Linked DNA regions of Thermotoga maritima MSB8. Each later gene encodes a partner of the first gene's protein in a complex. Links are inferred from orthologs where the notes say so. Each region holds a gene or a part of one and is shown on either strand. Other genes may lie near its edges.

Region 1 (7,632 bases):
CAAGATTCAGGAGCATCTGGATCAGCCTTTCTTTGTTTCCCCTGACCACAACATCCTCACATTCAACGATGAGATCCACTTCGTTCTCCTCGGCTATCGGTTGTATGATTCTGTAAACGTATTCTATCACTTCACACAGATCCACATCTTTCATTTCAAAATTGGCTTCGCTTTCTTCTATTTTCTCAAGATCGAGAAGATCGTTGATGAGGCGTGTCATTCGAGCGGATTCTTCCTCTATGATCTTCAAAAACCTTTTAACCAGTTCCTTGTTCTCCAGATCATCTTCGAGGAGCGTTTCCGCATAACCGTGGATGGAGGTGAGGGGAGTTCTGAGTTCGTGTGAAACTGTGGCTATGAATTCTCTTCTCATCTCGTCGAGCTTTCTTTCCTTGGTCACGTCATGGAAGAGAATGACAAAGATTTTGTCGCCGCTTTTCAGCTCGACGGGTATCACCTTCACGTGGAAGTATTTCTTCTCGTTACCAACATAGGTAACGAGAGTTCCTTCCTGCGGTTCTTCGCTTTTGATTGTTTCTTCCACCATCTCGTTTATATAGTAATCTTCGAATATTTCATAATAAGGTCTTCCTTCGGGGTTGATTCTGCCTTGCACGAGTTCACGGGCAATTTCGTTCAAAAATGTGATCTTTCCCTCTCGATCCAGAATGAATATGGGTTCGCTGAGGCTGTTCAAAATCGTGAGAAAGTTATCTCTGCTCACTTCGACACGTGAAATTGTTTCTTTCAGATTGTCCACGTACTTTTTCAGTCTCTCGAAAAGATAAAGTGGGGGAACACCCTTTTCCCCCAGCATATCTGACAGCTTTTCGATGAGAATTTTGTACTCGGAGAGACGCTTCTTGAACACCAGAAAGAGCAGGACGAATAGAACGGCTACTATGACGAACAGGAACACACTCATAGATCAGTCTTCCTTTCCGGGGTCTCTGAATTTGTATCCCTTTCCTCTCACAGTGATTATGTATTTCGGATTCGAAGGATCTTCTTCTATCTTCGTTCTCAGCCTTCTTATGTGAACATCTACAGTTCTCGTATCTCCGTAGTAATCGTATCCCCAGAGTTTGTCCAGAAGAACATCCCTGCTGAAAACTTTTCCTTCGTTTTCCGCGAGGAATCGGAGCAGTTCAAATTCGAGAGGAGTGAGGTTCACTTTTTTCCCTCTCACTTTCACTTCGTACTTTTCCACATCGATTTCAAGATCCTTGGCTATGATCTTCTTAGGCCTTTCTTCCTTGCTCTGAGTAGCGGTGGAAAGCCTTCTGAATATAGCCTTCACCCTCGCAAGAAGCTCTCTCACGCTGAACGGCTTGGTGATGTAGTCGTCCGCACCGAGCTCCAGCCCAAGCACCTTGTCGAATTCTTCTCCCTTTGCGCTCAGGAAGATCACGGGGGTGTTCTTGTATTTCTCCATGGATCTGATCTTCCTGACCAGCTCGAAGCCGTCGATTCCAGGAAGCATGATATCCACTATGAACATGTCCACGTCTTCGTCGTTGGCAATTTTGAGTGCTTCCTCTCCATCATAAGCCTTGAGCACCTCGTATCCTTCCTTGGAAAGGTTATATCCTACCAGCTCAAGAATTGCCGGGTCGTCGTCAACCACCAGAATCTTCTTTTTCGCCATCTTCGATCCCCCGAGGGGGTACACCTCCTTTCAGATCTGGTTTCTATACTATTTTAACATTTACGAACTAGTTTTTTGATAGGATCTTTTCCTGAAAGTGAACCATGCAGAAAGAAACAGAAAGAGCAGAAAAAGAGACACGTAGAAGAAGATCATCATCTTGTTCGCAAAGAGAGATTCCGGTTTAAACTCCACACCAAAGAGTCCGGAAAGGTAGAACAAAACCAGCACTGAAAAAATCGCAGCACCCACCACAACTGAGAGGATTCTCGCAAATTCTTTTTCCTTGCGGTAAGCAGTCAATCCAGCTAAAAGTCCAATGAAAACGGAAAGTCCAAACGTTATCCAGTTCATGTACTGAACACTTTGAAGGTTAAAAGAACTCACCAGAAAGTTTATAACGTAGTAAGCGACGAAGGTCACGGTGACGAGAGCAGCGAGGAACACCAGGTATCTGTACAGAACGTAAAGCACAACTGCGGTTAAAACACCTGTTGCCACCAGTACAACAACCTTCACATTCTCATTCGTGAGATAGGATTTGAGAAATTCGATATTCGAAAGAAGAGGAAACACGAAGTTGATACCGATTACAAAACCGATCACCGCAAAAGCTATGTGTTCAACATACCTGGCAGCGAACATGAGAAAAAGAGCGGCGGGTAGAGAAAAATACCAGTTTTTAATAATCAACCTGAAGAAATCCCCTATCAACCCCTCCACGCACAATCCCTCCCTTTAAAATCAGAAATGCCCCGCAAGGGGGCCAGCTTTCAAAAACAGCAAGAAATTCACTCCTGAGTTGTTTCGAGAGTTCTCAGGTATTCGTTCACCTTCTCGAAAAGTCTCGCTTTTCTTCTCGCACCCTGATTCTTGTGGATGACTCCCTTGGAAACGGCTTTGTCTATGGCAGCCTGCGCTTTCCTGGTGAGTTCAAGAACGACTTCTTTCGGTTCTTTGTTCTCGATAGCTTTGAGAACCTCTTTTATTCTGTTCTTGAAGAAAGTCTTGTAAGCCTTGTTTCTGAGTCTTCTCTTTTCAGAAACTCTGACCCTTTTCTTTGCAGATTTGATATTCGGCACTACTTGATCCCTCCCTTACATATTGAAAGCTCTTTTCAACTCATCTACCATGTCGAGTTTCTCCCATGTGAATTCCTCTTCGTTCCTTCCAAAGTGACCGTAGGCGGCTGTTTTCCTGTAAATAGGTCTCAAAAGATTCAGTTTCTTTATGATCGCACCCGGTCTGAAATCGAACAGTTCAGTGATCACCTTGAGAAGTTTGTCTTCATCCACCTTCGCGGTTCCATACGTGTCGATCATTATGGAAACGGGTTTCGCGACACCTATAGCGTAAGAAAGCTGTATGAGGAACTTGTCCGCAAGACCTGCAGCCACAACGTTCTTCGCTACATATCTTGCCATATAGTGAGCCGATCTGTCAACCTTTGTGGGATCTTTTCCGCTGAACGCCCCTCCGCCGTGGGGTACCCAACCACCGTAAGTGTCAACGATGATCTTTCTCCCTGTGAGCCCCGTGTCGGCCATGGGACCTCCAAGAACAAATCTTCCCGTTGGATTCACCAGTATCTTCATTTTGTCGTCCCTGTACTGTTCTGGAATCACAGGATTTATGACGTGTTCTATTATCGCCTCTCTCAGATCTGCCTGGGAGATATCCGGATCGTGCTGAGTTGAAATAAGCACTGTGTCGACACGGACTGGTTTGTCGTCCTCGTATTCTATGGTCACCTGTGTCTTTCCATCTGGCCTGAGGAAAGGAAGAGTCCCGTTCTTTCTGACCTCAGCGAGTCTCATGGCGAGTTTGTGGGCGAGAGTTATGGGAAGGGGCATGTACTCAGGGGTTTCGTTGGTGGCGTAGCCGAACATGATTCCCTGGTCGCCAGCTCCGAGCGCCTCGAACTCGTCAGCCACTTCCTCTCCTGTTTTGACCTCGAGCGCCTTGTCTACACCGAGAGCTATGTCAGGAGACTGACTGTGGATGCTGGTGAGCACTCCGCAGGTTTCCCCATCGAATCCGTACTTCGCCCTCGTGTATCCTATCTCCAGAATGGTCTTTCTCGCTATATCGGGGATCTCAACATAAGCTCTGGTGGTAACCTCTCCCGCGATGATGACAAGCCCTGTTGTTACGAGTGTTTCAACGGCAACCCTGCTCCTTGGATCCTGCTCGAGCATGGCGTCGAGTATGGCGTCGGAAATCTGGTCGGCGATTTTGTCCGGATGCCCTTCTGTTACGCTCTCGCTGGTGAAAAGTCTTCTCATCTCCCATCCTCCTTTCGCTGATCTTATAACAGCCTTGATAGTTTATCACAATCTTTCTTAAAAAAAGGTTACATCATTGTTTTTGCGATTCTTCAAATTCTTCTCGGGTTATAAAAGTTCCACCCTCCAGAGAAACAGACACCGGTTTATAAGAAGACGTGAAGGTCGCAACAAGATGTATCTTGTTGGGACATTTTGAACCCACATAGAGCTTGTCTATCTTGTAAGGAACGCCCGGGTTATCGTAATCCACGATGAAATCGTACCCCGTTCTCAGATGACTTCTGAAGACTTCCCCACACCTGTCACATTTTATGTAAACTACAAGGGATCCCTTTTCCCTGTAAAACGGGTTTTTGTTCAGGTCTTTCTTTTTCTTTCCAAAAAACAGAAAGAGCATGATTTCACCTCCGCTGCAGGTAGAAAGAAAATTCCTTCTTCATGCCCCAGATATCTTCAATAACGACTGTGTATTTGGCAAAATCTGGGGCTTTTCCCAATTCGGGAAATTTGTTCACCTTTATCATCGAAGAAAACGTTTCGGGGAACAATTTGTACCAGAGCTCAAACCTGTACGCGGCCGAAACGGACTTCCTATCGTACACTCCCCAGACGTTTGTGAACTCGGACCAGGGAATCTGATCGAAAGAGATCTGATAGATCTCTTCACCTTCCAAAAGGAGTGAGATCTTCTTGAGTCCTAACGTGTTGTTGAACCCTTTCGAATAGGCTTTGATCGCAAGATCCGGGAAATTTCCACTGAACGGGTACGTCCTCCCCTCGACGAAATCGTACACACTGTCTCCTATCTTTATTTTTTCCAGAACAATATCCTCATCCACGGGTTTTGGAAGGTTCAAGAAAGTCGAAGGGTCGTAGGAAACTTCCTCGTTCCTGTCTCTTATCTCGAAGTGTGCGTGGGGAATGGGTGCCTCTCCTGTGGTTCCTGAGTATCCGACGACTTCACCTTTTTCGAACCAGATCTCTTTCTCAGGGAAGTTCACGACGATCCTCACATTCCCGAACTCTTGTTTCAAAGAACTCGCTACCGTTTCCAGTTTTTTCGAGAATCTGCTCAGATGGGCGTAGAGCGTTCTGTATCCATTCTCGTGTTCCAGAACCACTGTGTAGCCGTATATATCGTCCTCGTCTATTTCGATTCTGACGAGCCAGCCTCTCTCGGAGGCGTATATGGGAACTCCTTCTTTCAATCCCGTAGAAAAGTCGATTCCCATGTGAAAATGAGGTCCTCTGTTTCCACTCCCTCTGTACTCACCGAAAGTTGCCGAAACCCTTGGAGAATCAACGGGTGCGGAGAACGAAAACACAACCGCGGAGAACACCATCAAGGAAATCAAAAGCAACCACCTTTTCACGTCTCTTCCCTCCTCATCTCTTAACGGTTCTTGCTATGTCCATGAGTTTCTTTCTGAGCAAAAGGCGCTTTGCTGGACTGATTCGATCGATGATCAAAACTCCGTTCAGATGATCGAACTCGTGCTGAAAAACCCTTGCAGCGTAACCTTCCAGTTCTTCTTCCACGTATTCTCCCCTTGTGTTCTGGTATTTGACCTTTATTCTTTTGCTCCTTTCTATCTCGACGAAGATCTCGGGAAAGCTGAGGCACCCCTCTTCTGCTACTTCAGTTTCTGGATCGATTTCAAGAATCTCCGGATTTATCACGGCAACCGGACCATTTCCAACGTCCATGACGAAGAACCTCTGAGATATTCCAACCTGCGGTGCCGCGAGTCCCACACCGTCGTAGTGATACATCGTCTCTATCATTCTTTCTATGGTCTTTTTCAGGTTCTCGTCGAACTTTGTAACGGGTTTTGCCCTCTTTCTCAAGACGGGATCTCCAAAGACTCTTATTCTGTACATCAGTCGTACACCTCCCTTAACTTCTTCAGACACTGTTCGTTCGTGAGAAAGGGATGTATCGGAGTGATGGAGACGTACCCTTCTCTAACCGCCTTGTAGTCAACATCGTCTCTATCGTCGTCTTCGATGACCTCTCCCATCATCCAGTAGTACTTCTCCCCAAAGGGTGAGACTCTCTCTTCGAAGTAATCGTTCCACCTTCTTCTGCTCTGCCTTGTGAATCTCCATCCCTTTATCTCACCAGCAGGCACGTTTATGTTCAGCATGGTGAAAGGATCGAGGAGTGAGAAGTCGAATTCTTTCAGAAAGTCGATCAAAAAACGTGCCGCTCCTTCGAAATCGGGACTCTCGTAGTTAGCACTCGATATGGCAATCGAAGGAATGTTCATCATGGCACCTTCCATCGCACCCGAGACCGTCCCAGAGTGGAGAATATCCATGCCCATGTTGGGCCCCCTGTTCACACCACTCACGATGAGATCGACCCTTTTATCCATGACCACGTTGTAGGCGAGTTTCACACAGTCCGCGGGCGTTCCTGTAGTGGAGTACGCAACCACCCTCTCTGAGATGAAAACCTTCTTCATCCAGAGCGGAACGTGTATGGTGATGCTGTGACCAGTTGCGCTCCTCTCTTTATCGGGAGCCACCACGAACACCTCGTGTTCCTCGGAAAGAAGCTCTGCGAGGACGATGATCCCCTTAGACTGTATCCCGTCGTCGTTGGTTACCAGAATTCTCATACCGATCCTCCCACAGGTTTATCTTCCCACATTTCTTCCAGAGTTTCCACTTGAAAGGAATCTCCACATCGTCGAACTCTCTCTCCACGAATTCCTCCCAGCTTCCACAGAAATCGATTGTACCATTCGAGATGTGGAGTATGAAGTCCATATCATCCAGATACTCCAGCTCGTGTGTTACCAGTATTATTCCCTTTCCTTCATTCTTGAGGCTCTCGAGCACCTGAAATATCTCCCTCTGAGAGGGAGGGTCCAGCATGGAAACCGGTTCATCTAAAGCGAGAAAGCGTGTATCCCGAGCGAGCATCGAGGCAATCGCAAGCCTCTGTTTCTGGCCTCCTGAAAGGTTCAGCGGGTCTTCCTTTTCGAGACCGGAGAGTCCCACCAGTTCCAGGACCTTCTTTATTCTCTTTCTCATTTCGCTCTCGTCGAGCCCCATTATCTCCAGCGAAAAGGCCACGTCCTCCTCCACGGTGGCACCTATGATCTGTGAAGACGGATTCTGGAAGACGTAGCCCACGTTCTTTCTCAAAAGAAACGGATCCGCTGGTGAACCGTCCAGGAAAATCTCTCCCTCGGCTTCCAGGAGTCCTGCGAGGATCTTCAAAAGGGTGGTCTTCCCGGAGCCGTTTTTTCCCACCACAACGTAGATCTTCCCCGTTTCGAACTCGGCGTTCACGTCCTTCAAAACGTAGTCTCCGTTGTATCTGAAGGAAACGCTATTCAGCGTTATCTTCATCTTCTTTCAATCCTTTCACGGACCTGTAAACCCTTATTCCACCGGTTTTGCAGAGCTCCTCCACGTTCCCGAAAACCTCTTTCATGAAATCTCTGATCCTTCTGCCACCTTTGTTGTGGTAAGCGACGATCTGAAGGCTTCCGCCTTCTTCAAGGAACTCGGGGGCACTCTTCACTATTTCCATCCAGACTTTCTTTCCTGCAACGATCGGAGGATTACACACGATCATGTCGAACTTCATATCTTCCCACGGCTCGTAGAGATTCCCCCACCTTATATCGACTTCGACGTTGTGGTCCTTCGCGTTTATCTTGGCGAATTCCACTGCGCGCT
Region 2 (7,001 bases), 1.1 Mb from region 1 along the record:
CTGCAGGGCTGCCTGCGCGGTGAAACTTCCCACACCCGTTCTGTTGAAGACCGTTTCCACGATCACAGTACCGGAGAAGAGACCGATGACCATACCACCGGCGACAGTGGTGACAGGAATCAAAGCATTTCTTCTGGCGTGTTTGTTTATAACCACATCCTCGGGAAGACCCTTTGCCCTGGCGGTTCTCACGTATTCTTTATTCAGGACTTCCAGCATGCTCGACCTGGTGATTCTCAGAAGATACGCCCACCAGAGCCACGAAAGAGTTATGATGGGACCTATAAGGTGTTTCAGCCCATCCCAGAAGATGTCCAATCTGCCGTTCAAGAGTGCGTCTATTGTGATGAGCTTTGTGTAGCGATGAAATTCTGGTGATTTGATCACTTCTTCAGCCCACATACTCAGATTCCCAGGAGGAAGCCAGTTCAGTATGCTGTAGAAGATCATCAGAACGAGCAATCCAAAGACGAAATCAGGGAAAGACCAGCCAACCACGGCGAAGATTCTTATGAAATGATCGAGGAATTTTCCTCTGTGAACCGCAGCCTTCACACCAAGCCATATTCCAACGAATACGACGGGAAAAATTGCATAAAGCGCAAGTTCAACGGTGTATGGAAGTCTTCTCAAAAGAGCATCTTTCACCGGTTCTTTCCCAACAAGGGACCACCCGAGATCACCTCTCAGAGTGTTTGCGAGCCATTTGACGTATCTCACAACGAAAAAGTCGTTCAAGCCGTACTTCTCCTTTAGAGCGTCCATCTGCTCGGGCGTTAACTTGTCCAGCATGTTCGGGTTGACGTACGCTGCGAGTAATTTATCCGGCCCGAGGGACTGGATCATGGAAAAAACGATGAAGGTGACTCCTAAGAGAATCAGGGGCAAGAGCAGAAGTCTTCGTATGATGTATGCGGTCACCTGGTACACCTCCTGGTCGTAAATTGGGTATGCACCTTCATATGATTATACAACATACCCTGAACCTTCCGACATTTGGAAGAGTCTGAACAGTGGTATAATAAGGATGGATTGATAAACCAGGGGGCGAACGGGTTCGACGGGGATGGAGTCCCCTGGGAAGCGAGCCGAGGTCCCCACCTCCTCGTAAAAAAGGTGGGACAAAGAATAAGTGCCAACGAACCTGTTGCTGTTGCCGCTTAATAGATAAGCGGCCGTCCTCTCCGAAGTTGGCTGGGCTTCGGAAGAGGGCGTGAGAGATCCAGCCTACCGATTCAGCTTCGCCTTCCGGCCTGAATCGGGAAAACTCAGGAAGGCTGTGGGAGAGGACACCCTGCCCGTGGGAGGTCCCTCCCGAGAGCGAAAACACGGGCTGCGCTCGGAGAAGCCCAGGGGCCTCCATCTTCGGACGGGGGTTCGAATCCCCCCGCCTCCACCAGAAAGAGGGCGCTTCAAGCGCCTTTTTATTTTTCTTCTATCTCTTTGAATCATTGTTTATTCATTATTAACGGTAATGTTGGATTTGTGTTTGTTTTTCTTAATCAATATCCCTTGAAGAGGCTCGTAAAAAGTAGTATATTTATATTAGCAGTCGAATGATGAGAGTGCTAAACATCTACGAAGGAGGGATGGATGATGAAAGTGATACCTCTCGGTGAAAGACTCCTCATCAAGCCCATCAAAGAGGAAAAGAAGACAGAGGGAGGAATCGTTCTTCCAGATTCCGCAAAAGAAAAACCGATGAAGGCAGAGGTCGTAGCCGTGGGAAAGATCGATGACGACGAAAAATTCGACATCAAAGTTGGAGACAAGGTTATTTACTCCAAATATGCGGGTACAGAAATAAAGATTGATGATGAGGATTACATCATCATCGATGTGAATGACATACTCGCGAAAATCGAAGAGTGAAGGAGGTGTGAGATATGCCGAAGATTCTGAAGTTCAATGAAGAAGCGAGAAGAGCACTCGAAAGAGGTGTGGACAAGGTCGCTAACGCGGTAAAGGTGACTCTCGGACCAAAGGGAAGGAACGTTGTTATCGAAAAATCGTGGGGTTCTCCAACAATAACCAACGACGGTGTTTCCATAGCCAAGGAGATTGAGCTCGAGGACAAATTCGAAAACCTTGGAGCTCAGCTCGTGAAAGAGGTTGCTTCCAAAACAAACGATGTTGCCGGTGACGGTACAACAACGGCTACGGTTCTCGCACAGGCTATGATCAAAGAAGGTCTCAAGAATGTTGCAGCGGGTGCCAATCCAATTCTCCTCAAGAGAGGTATAGACAAAGCCGTTGAGAAGGCCGTTGAAGAGATCAAGAAGGTTTCCAAGAAACTTTCCGGTAGGGAAGACATCGCCCATGTTGCCGCCATATCTGCGAACAGCGCTGAAATAGGAGAACTCATCGCAGAAGCTATGGACAAGGTAGGAGAAGACGGAGTCATCACTGTGGAAGATTCCAAAACACTCGAAACATACGTTGAATTCACCGAAGGTATGCAGTTTGACAGGGGTTACATTTCACCGTACTTCGTCACGGATGCCGAGAAGATGGAAGTCGTTCTGAAGGAACCCTTCATACTCATCACTGACAGGAAGCTCAGCGCTGTGAAGCCTCTCATTCCGATCCTTGAAAAAGTCGCTCAGACCGGAAAACCACTTCTCGTCATAGCGGAAGACGTTGAAGGAGAAGTTCTGACAACACTTGTTCTCAACAAGCTCAAGGGTACTCTCCAGTCCTGTGCTGTAAAGGCTCCTGGATTCGGTGAAAGAAGAAAAGCCATGCTTCAGGACATAGCGATACTCACCGGAGGTCAGGTGGCAAGTGAAGAGCTCGGAATCAATCTCGAGGATCTCACCCTCGAAGATCTCGGAAGAGCCGATCTTGTGAGGGTCAAGAAAGATGAAACCATCATAATTGGAGGAAAAGGTGATCCGGAGGCTATCAAGAAGAGAATCGCTCAGATCAAAGCCCAGATAGAGGAAACCACATCCGAGTACGAAAAAGAAACTCTCCAGGAAAGGATGGCAAAACTCGCAGGAGGAGTAGCCGTCATAAAGGTTGGAGCGGCCACCGAAACAGAGCTCAAGGAAAAGAAACACAGAATTGAAGACGCACTGAGCGCCACGAGAGCAGCTGTCGAAGAAGGAATCGTTCCAGGTGGAGGAGTAACACTCCTGAGAGCAAGAAAAGCCGTTGAAAAGGTCATAGAAGAGCTCGAAGGCGACGAGAAAATAGGAGCCCAGATCGTTTACAAGGCACTCTCAGCCCCTATTAAGCAGATTGCTGAAAACGCGGGATACGACGGAGCGGTGATCATTGAGAAGATACTTTCGAATGACGATCCAGCCTATGGATTCGACGCACTCAGAGGAGAATACTGCAACATGTTTGAAAGAGGAATCATTGACCCAGCAAAGGTTACAAGGAGCGCCCTGCAGAATGCTGCATCCATCGCTGGAATGCTCCTGACAACGGAAGTGCTCATCGTTGAAAAACCCGAGGAGAAGAAAGAAACACCGAGCATGCCTGAAGAATTCTGATGGAAATAAAGGGGGCCCTTGGCCCCCTTTACTTTTTTAGTTTTTGTGGTATGATGAAAATATCAATAGTTCCTTTCAGGTATGGAAATCTGTTGCGGAAGAGGTCCAAGAACTCGTTTGAGTTGATTCAATACTTCCTCAGAGGTCTTAAAAAAGAAGGGGCGTTTGCCCCTTCTTTTGGTTTCATCAAACGCTGAACTTTTCTTCGAAAATCTTCGTTGTTTCCTCATCTATGTTGCATATGCGGATCTCTTCCAGAGTGGTATCAGGATGTTGATCGATGAAATCTCTTATTGCTTTTGAAAAGATTCCCACCGCTCTTTCTTTCGGAAATCCGAATATTCCTGTACTGATAGCAGGCATTGAGATGCTCTTCAATTTCAGTTCGTGAGCTCGAAGAAGAGCGTTGTAAACTGCTTTGTAGAGAAGTTCGTCCTCTCCATGACTGCCTCCTCTCCAAACGGGCCCCACGGTGTGGATCACGTATTTTGCCTTCAGCTTTCCAGCGCTGGTTACCACCGCTTCACCTGTCGGGACTCTTCCTCGTTCTTGAACGATCCTGTCGCTTTCTTCCTGGATAACGCTTCCACCTGCTCTCACGATCGCTCCCGCTACTCCTCCTCCGTGTTTCAGATATTCGTTCGCCGCGTTCACTATGGCGTCCACTTCTTCTCTTGTGATGTCTCCCTTTACGATTCTGATCTTTTTCCCTTTGTATTCCAGTTCTTTTCTCACTTCGGCCATACTTTCACCCCCGTACTTCTCGGGCCAGAGTTTTCTGAGCCTTTCAAAGAGTTCTTCCTCAAAACCTACTCTCTTTGGCTGGAAGATGACCTCATTTTTCAACTTTTCTGGAAGATAGTTCGTTTTCACGAAACCACCGAAATCATGGGGATAAAGATACCCTTCTCCGTATCCACGCTTTTTCATCTCTTCGGTGACGGGATTTCTCAGAAAAAGCGGTACGTCCTCCACAGGAAGTTCCTGGACTTTTTTCATTGCGAGATAAACAGAGTTGCTCTTGGGAGCGAGGGAAAGATAGACGGCACACTCTACAAGGTTCATCAAACATTCGGGAAGTCCCACGTGTTCGACAGCGATGGAGGTCGAAACGGCGATATGTAGAGCGTTTGGGTCGGCGAGTCCAACGTCTTCGCTGGCGAATATGATCATTCTTCGTGCTATGAATCGCGGGTCTTCTCCCATCTCTATCATTTTGACGAGGTAGTAAACAGCGGCGTTTGGATCGCTACCTCTCATACTCTTTATGAAGGCCGAAGCGAAATCGTAGTGTGATTCCTTCGTGTACCCGCTCACGTTTCCCAGCAGAGTTTCCAGGTCCTCAAGAGTTACTCTCTTGTTTTTGAACGCCTGGTGGACGATCTCCAGGGTGTTCAAGAGTTTTCTGGCGTCTCCTTCGGAATGCCTTACTATGGCTTTCTCTACCGATTCTTCCAGATCGATGTTGAGAACCTCTGTTGCTTTTTTCAAGATCTTCATCAGGTCCTCGTCAGAGAGTTTTTTGAAATAAAGAATCCTGCACCTTGAGAGAAGTGCAGGTACGATGACAAAACTCGGATTTTCAGTTGTTGTCGCAACCAGTACGATGTCTCCTCGTTCAACATGGGAAACCAGAACCATCTGCTGGTTTTTGTTCAGGCGGTGTATTTCATCGAGAAAGAGAAGCAATTTTTTTCCATATTTTCTCAACTGTTCTCCTCTTTTGAGAACGTTCTTTATTTCAGAAACCCCGTGAACGGTGGAGCTCAGATAAACTACCTCGCCGTTGAAATACCTTTTCAGCAGTGAAAAAACCGAGGTCTTACCAGACCCCGGTGGTCCATAGAGGATAGAAGAGAACATGTTGCCTGTCTTTAAAGTTCGCCGGAGAATCCCTTTATTACCGAATATATGATCCTGACCGACGAAATCCTCGAAGTCTTTCGGCCTGAGCAGTTCACTCAAGGGTTTTTCTGAAATACTCAACGGTGAGCTTCAATCCCTCCTCAAGGGAAACTTTGGGTTCCCAGCCGAGCTTTTCCTTCGCCTTCGTGTAATCGAGAATGCTCTTTCTCACGTCGCCCTTACGCGGTGGTTTATAGACAGGCTCTTTATCGTAGCCAGTGATCTCTTTCAGCAGTTTGAAGAGCTGGTTCACGGTTGTGCCCCTTCCCGTTCCTATGTTGAAGACTTCGTTGTCGCCTTTCTCCATGGCGAGAAGATTCGCTCTGACCACGTCATCAACGTAAACGTAGTCTCTGACGTACTCTCCATCACCGAATATGTGAACTTCCTCTCCCCTGAGCATCCTTTCAGTGAAGATGGCCACCACGCCCGCTTCACCGTACGGATCCTGTCTTGGCCCGTAAACGTTGGCGTATCTGAGAACTGTGTACTTCAGCCCGTACTCTCTCGCGAAGAATTCCAGATACATCTCGGTGCTGTACTTCGCTATGCCATAAGGGGATATCGGATGAGGTATCTCCGTTTCCGGTGTTGGAAAGACCTTCACATTCTCTCCGTATATCGCCCCACCGGTGGACGAAAAGATGAATTTTTTAACACCGTACTTGATGGATTTTTCAAGAAGCACAAGAGATCCGATGATGTTCGTTTTTGCGTCTCTGGCGGGTTCCCTAACAGAGATGGCGACACTAGCCTGAGCGGCGAGGTGAAAGACATACTCGGGTCTGTGTAGAGAGAAGATCCGCTCCATCATTTCTTCGTCCTCTATACTCTGTTCATAAAACAGTGCGTTTCTGTTGAGGTTTTCAACCTTTCCAGAAGATAGATTGTCCACCACAATGACACCGTATCCGTTTTCTATCAGTTTGTCCACCACGTGGGATCCTATGAAGCCCGCTCCGCCTGTTACCAGAATGTTCATGGTTGAGCCTCCTCTTCTTCATCTTCTTCCATAATTCTGGCTTCTTCAGGGATTTCCCGAACGTTCACGAGTCTTCTGCTCTCTTCGAGAAATTCCTTCAGTTCCTGCACCTTGCTCTCATCGAAATTCACCATTATGTCGTAAAATCTCTTGAATCTTTCTCTCGTTTTCGTATCCAGGAAGTGTGAGAAATGACGCGAGAGTTTTTCCGCGGTGGGTGAAGGTATTCCCATCACGTAGAAGAAAAAGTTCCTGAGTCTGTTCTGAGAACCTCTCAACGATCTTGCTCTTCTTTTACCCTTCTCGGTAAGGGTTATGTATCCATACTTCTCGTATTCGACGTATCCAAGTTCCGCCAGTCTTTTCATGGCATTCGTCACACTTGGAAGGCTCACTCCCATCTTTCTCGCGATGGTGCTCACCCTCGCCGCGGGTTGTTTCTGAAGTATCTCCTGAATCACTGCAAGGTAATCTTCGAGCGCAGGTGTCAGGGTTTTCTTCCTTCCTCTAGGCATGCTATCAACCCTCCTTCTTTATGAAACTTTTTGCTTTCTCAATATCCTCAAGAACGATCCTTCTGAGTTCATTACTTCTATTTCTCAGGAGATAAC

What was found. Proteins that work in one complex are often made in the same cells at the same time.
Region 2: the proteins of metK (region 1) and groL are in contact, whole or in part, in a cryo-EM structure (PDB 8P4O), measured with the Escherichia coli proteins. The link is inferred for Thermotoga maritima MSB8 from one-to-one orthologs.

What each region holds. Positions count from the first base shown.
Region 1 is NC_000853.1:1,643,704-1,651,335, forward strand. The notes cover bases 1,840-4,634. They hold metK (methionine adenosyltransferase), read right to left. Parts: upstream 3,934-4,634; coding sequence 2,746-3,933; downstream 1,840-2,745. Other genes in these bases: TM_RS08430 (hypothetical protein), read right to left, coding at 1,840-2,371; rpsT (30S ribosomal protein S20), read right to left, coding at 2,440-2,730; TM_RS08445 (hypothetical protein), read right to left, coding at 4,007-4,333; TM_RS08450 (M23 family metallopeptidase), read right to left, coding at 4,338-4,634. Also shown: TM_RS08420 (sensor histidine kinase), read right to left, coding at 1-925; TM_RS08425 (response regulator transcription factor), read right to left, coding at 929-1,648; more of TM_RS08430, read right to left, coding at 1,709-1,839; more of TM_RS08450, read right to left, coding at 4,635-5,309; def (peptide deformylase), read right to left, coding at 5,323-5,817; 5'/3'-nucleotidase SurE, read right to left, coding at 5,817-6,560; energy-coupling factor ABC transporter ATP-binding protein EcfA1, read right to left, coding at 6,520-7,299; TM_RS08470 (class I SAM-dependent methyltransferase), read right to left, coding at 7,280-7,632. UniProt on the Escherichia coli protein: Catalyzes the formation of S-adenosylmethionine (AdoMet) from methionine and ATP.
Region 2 is NC_000853.1:530,641-537,641, forward strand. The notes cover bases 1,364-4,194. They hold groL (chaperonin GroEL), read left to right. Parts: upstream 1,364-1,886; coding sequence 1,887-3,503; downstream 3,504-4,194. Other genes in these bases: groES (co-chaperone GroES), read left to right, coding at 1,597-1,872; TM_RS02615 (AAA family ATPase), read right to left, coding at 3,690-4,194. Also shown: TM_RS02590 (ABC transporter permease), read right to left, coding at 1-921; more of TM_RS02615, read right to left, coding at 4,195-5,489; TM_RS02620 (SDR family oxidoreductase), read right to left, coding at 5,461-6,390; TM_RS02625 (metal-dependent transcriptional regulator), read right to left, coding at 6,387-6,905; tmung (type-4 uracil-DNA glycosylase), read right to left, coding at 6,910-7,001.